One region of the Pantoea sp. SM3640 genome, then DNA from elsewhere that is predicted to be linked to it. Evidence: predicted binding sites of a transcription regulator. Region 1 holds the regulator's gene; the other holds the start of a gene.
The links. Region 1 encodes CRP, which controls carbon source genes, mostly activating them, when cyclic AMP is high. Its sites were predicted from a motif close to ATGTGANNNNNNTCACAT; they were not measured.
Positions count from the first base shown of each region.

Region 2: IV493_RS16510 (YjcB family protein) is a predicted target of CRP. The motif match lies at 940-957, and genes of this name have one in related genera.

Region 1 is NZ_CP064872.1:233,108-235,510, forward strand. Features, by position in the region: gene IV493_RS01055 (YccS/YhfK family putative transporter) at 1-680, opposite strand, end outside; gene crp (cAMP-activated global transcriptional regulator CRP) at 738-1,370, opposite strand; gene IV493_RS01065 (OsmC family protein) at 1,674-2,078, shown strand.
Region 2 is NZ_CP064872.1:3,552,977-3,555,379, forward strand. Features, by position in the region: gene soxR (redox-sensitive transcriptional activator SoxR) at 1-281, opposite strand, end outside; gene soxS (superoxide response transcriptional regulator SoxS) at 382-807, shown strand; gene IV493_RS16510 (YjcB family protein) at 1,063-1,344, shown strand; gene IV493_RS16515 (ATP-grasp fold amidoligase family protein) at 1,399-2,349, opposite strand; gene IV493_RS16520 (oligosaccharide flippase family protein) at 2,358-2,403, opposite strand, start outside.

The DNA.
Region 1 (2,403 bases):
CGCTTATGGCTGTGATCGCGGCTTGCCGACAGCATGTGCATCTGCTGATAACAGGTGTTGATCAGATCGACCACTTTCTGCTGGTGAGCCAGCAGCGGCGGCAGCGCTTTTTCGGGATCGGTCAGCTGCGTCAGAAGGGTATATTTGGCGTCGCAGTAGTTGGCCAGCTCGCGGTAGATCAGGCTCAGGCTCTCACGCATCGGCTGCTCTTTCCACAGCCAGAACCAGAACCAGTTAAATACCCCATACCAGAGCGTGCCGCCGATATAGAGCAGCGGAGTGACATAGATGGGCATGCGGCCAATCAGGCTGAGGGTAAAGATGGCGGCAATAAGGGTGCCGGGCAGCAGGCGACCATGCAGCGGGCTGATCTCACCGGTGACGCCAAGCAGCAAAGGCATAGCGAAGAGGATCAGCGGCAGTGGAATCGCATGCAGGGTGAGCCACTGGATCAGAAAACTGCCGAGGGCAAACAGGCTGCCGCCTACAATCAGACGTTTGAAGAAGCGTTTATGCGGAGTATCAAGACCGGCGATATTGCAGCAGGCGGGCACTAACGAGAACAGCAGACCTTTTTGCAGGTCGCCAGCCAGCCAGCCCAGCGCCACCGGCAGACAGAGCACCAGCGTTTGCCGCAAGGCGTAGTTAACTTCAGGATGGTAAATGATTCGACGCCACATCGGCCCAACACAAACAATAACGGCGTGATGTTGCCATCACGCCGTGGATGACAGGAATTAGCGGGTGCCGTAAACGACGATGGTTTTGCCGTGTGCGGAGATCAGGTTCTGATCTTCCAGCATCTTCAGAATACGGCCCACGGTTTCACGTGAACAACCCACAATCTGGCCAATTTCCTGACGAGTGATTTTAATTTGCATGCCGTCGGGATGCGTCATGGCATCTGGCTGCTTCGCCAGGTTAAGCAGAGTCTGTGCAATGCGTCCGGTAACATCGAGGAAAGCGAGATTACCCACTTTTTCAGACGTGACCTGCAGGCGACGCGCCATCTGCGAGGAGAGTCGCATCAGGATGTCGGGGTTAACCTGGATCAGCTGACGGAATTTCTTGTAAGAAATCTCCGCTACTTCGCACGCGCTTTTCGCACGTACCCAGGCGCTGCGCTCCTGACCTTCTTCGAACAGGCCAAGCTCACCAATAAAATCGCCCTGATTCAGGTAGGAAAGAATCATCTCTTTGCCTTCTTCATCTTTAATCAGAACCGCGACGGAACCTTTCACGATGTAGTAAAGCGTTTCTGCTTTTTCACCTTGATGAATCAGCGTACTTTTGGATGGATACTTGTGAATATGGCAATGGGACAGGAACCATTCGAGTGTAGGGTCTGTTTGCGGTTTGCCGAGAACCATTCGCTATTATCCTCTGTTGTAATCGTGCCCAAAATACAGGGGGCAGTTTTCCCTGTCAGGCGGTGAAAGCTTCAAGCGTTTCCTTTTCAGGAAATTATTCGGGCCGCATCAGGCGCAGTGCGCATCATTCTTCCCGGCTTCGCCATCGGGTGACGAAAAATATTTTCAGCACTGTTTGTAGCACAGCTTTTGCCGACTGTCTTCTGTTGTCTCGCTTCAGCTACGGGCGGATTTCTCTGGATTGCTGTTTACCAGGTGAAAGCGTACTCTGGCGACAAAACAGCGTATTCCGGAGTAAAAATCATGCAGGCAAGAGTGAAATGGGTAGAAGGGCTGACATTCCTCGGAGAATCCTCATCCGGCCATCAGATACTGATGGATGGCAATTCGGGTGATAAAGCGCCCAGCCCAATGGAGATGGTGCTGATGGCGGCGGGCGGATGCAGCGCGATTGACGTGGTTTCAATTCTGCAAAAAGGCCGCAACGATGTGGCTGATTGTGAAGTAAAACTGACCTCAGAACGTCGTGAAGAGGCGCCGCGAATCTTTACGCACATCAACCTGCATTTTATCGTGAGTGGAAAAGCGCTCCAGGATAAAGCGGTCTCACGCGCCGTCGATCTTTCGGCGGAAAAATATTGCTCTGTGGCCATCATGCTGGGTAAAGGTGTGACGATTACGCATAGCTATGAGGTGGTTGAGCTGTAGTCATTGCAGACCTGCTAACTTCACTTCCAGTGTCTGCTGCAGGTTGCTTTAAGACTGTGCCTGCGCAGAGAACCGGGTCAGATCGGAAAGACGCAAAAACCGCCATCCATGGCATGCTCGGCCCGCGCAATTACGCACCTCATCCCTGAGGTGCGCCCGTGACCGGGCCAACGCGTTGCGTTGTTCAAAAACGCTCCAGGCGTTTTTGTCCCAGGCGTGGGACGCTTTCCTCTTCTGACCCGGTTCCCTGCGTGTTGAGCTTATATGCTGCTGTCAGATTCGTTGTGCTCAGGGTGTGTCTGTAGCGACCTCCCTGAAGCCTGCT
Region 2 (2,403 bases), 680 kb from region 1:
AGCGCATCCCATTCCGTCGTCGACATGCGCTTATCGGGCGGAATGTGGTCAAGACTGTCGCTGACCGTCGCCAGCGGGATGCCAATGCGCTGCGCAATCTTGATGATCGCCACGCGTCGCAGCACGTCGCGGCTGTAACGGCGCTGATTACCGCTGTTACGGGTGCTGAAAATGAGGCCTTTGGTTTCATAAAAGTGCAGCGCCGAGACCGCCACACCGCTGCGGCGCGCCACTTCACCGGGTGTTAAAACCGGTTTTGGATAGTTGCGTTCTTTTTTCATCAGACCCTTTACCTCAAGTTAACTTGAGGAATTATACTCCTTCTCCATTGAAACCCCTAAACTCCCATTACCCCTTATTAAGCACCAGAAGGATGAGGCCATGATGCAAGAAGAGATCATTCATTCCCTGACGGACTGGATTGACCAGAACCTCGATAAGAGCCTGTCGATTGATGAGGTTGCGGCAAAATCAGGCTATTCGAAATGGCACCTGCAGCGTATGTTCCGTTCCGTGACGAAACAGACGCTGGGTGGCTATATTCGTGAGCGCCGCCTGACGCTGGCCGCAGAAGCGCTATCGCAGACACAGCGTCCGGTGTTTGATATCGCGATGCAATATGGCTATGACTCGCAGCAGACCTTCTCCAGGGTGTTTCGTCGTCAGTTTTCACAGACCCCGACCGCTTACCGCCACACCATGCGCCGCCAGACGATTCAGCGCCCTCGCCTGCTGAGTTTTGGCTGTAACGACGGCATTACCAGCTTTACCCAGCGCACCACCGGCGAGTGCTGCCCGGTCCGTTAATTCTTTGCTGCGCCCGCTCCGGGCGCATCTGCCTGATTTCCCCCGCCGTTCTTCTTCTGCTGCTCACTTTTTCCGCACGTCACTACCATACAAGAGTCAAATTTTGTTCAAAATTTAAAATCGGGTGATATAATGTGACCCAAGTCACACTTTGAACCTGGGTTGACGGCAAAAAAGTCCTACCTGACACACTTTTTTGTCGCCGGTGATGTCCGCAGATTGTCAGGAATACTTACTGATATTGAGGTCCGGCCGATGGCTACGTTAACCGCCAGTTTTCTTGTTATGCGTTGGGAACTGCTGAGCGCAATCATGATGTTTTTTGCCAGCACCCTGAAAACCAAACTTCGTCAGGACAGCCGTCACGTGATGGCCTTTATGTGTGGCGGGATTGGTTTAGGCATGACCTGCTGGTTTGTTACCGGTCTGATGGGCATTACCCTGAGCATGGAAAACGTGCACAACTTCGTGGAAATCTCAAAGCACGCCTTTATTGATGCGATGAGCCAGGCGCCTGCTGACTGGCCGATGCCCTGATTTTTACGCATAAAAAACCCCGCTTAGCGGGGTTTTTTATATTGCTGTGTGAACTTAAATTTTCTTCAACATGGCAGGGATATTAACATCCTGCACTGTAACGCCCGGGCTCTGCGTTCCGCGGCGGTCCTGAATCCACATATCTCCCATCATCTGGTTTAAACCACGATCCAATCCGGTAACCAGCCCTGCACCTGGGGTGAAGGTCAGTTCGCCAAAGTAGATGTGCTCGTCATGGATATACCAGTCCACACGCACGTAGTCGAAATCACTGGCCAGCTTTTTGCTCAGTTCGAGCGCATGTTCCAGTGACGGCATAATCGGTGAAACATCCAGACCGGTATCGCGAATCTTGTGGTAGGCCTCATTGAGGTTATTCACGTAGAAATTCATCGACAGCAGCGGCTGACAGCGGTTGTAGATCACCTGCAGCACATATTCGAACCGGCCATCACGCTTGTTGAACATATGAAACTTGTAATCGATCGGCGCGCTTTTGCCATCACCAATGTACTTCTCAACCAGGATGCGTGGCTTGATGTAGCGATAGTGAATCTCACGCGCTTCGTTGGCGAAGTCGGTCTTCAGCCAGCGATAGCAGTCATGAATGATCTGCTGCTTGCGCAACGCGTCCGGCTCTTCCAGCAGAATTTCTACCATGTTGGAAGCGTGGTTCGGCTTGATCACCGTTCCCTTCCAGCAAGGCAGGCTGTTCAGCGTGGTCGGGTCAGTGGTTTCGTGTACCAGCGGGATCAGGTATTCATTACCGATTTTTTCAGCAATGAATTCGCGCACCGAGTACTTATCTGACAGACGACCGTAGTTCTGGTAATCGCCGAAGATAAACTTACGGTACAACACCTTCTCGTTGAACACTTTTGGCTGACGCAGATTGGGCAGCTTTCTGAACTTATGGAAGTAGTAGATGCGGTCCTGATAAGCCCAGGGCATCTTCTTGATAAAGTACTGCACACTTTTTCTGAGTTCTTCTTTCAACTTGAGCATATCTGACCTCATTTGTATGTTTTGTAGTTGAGTGAGGAAACCTGAATCTTTTGA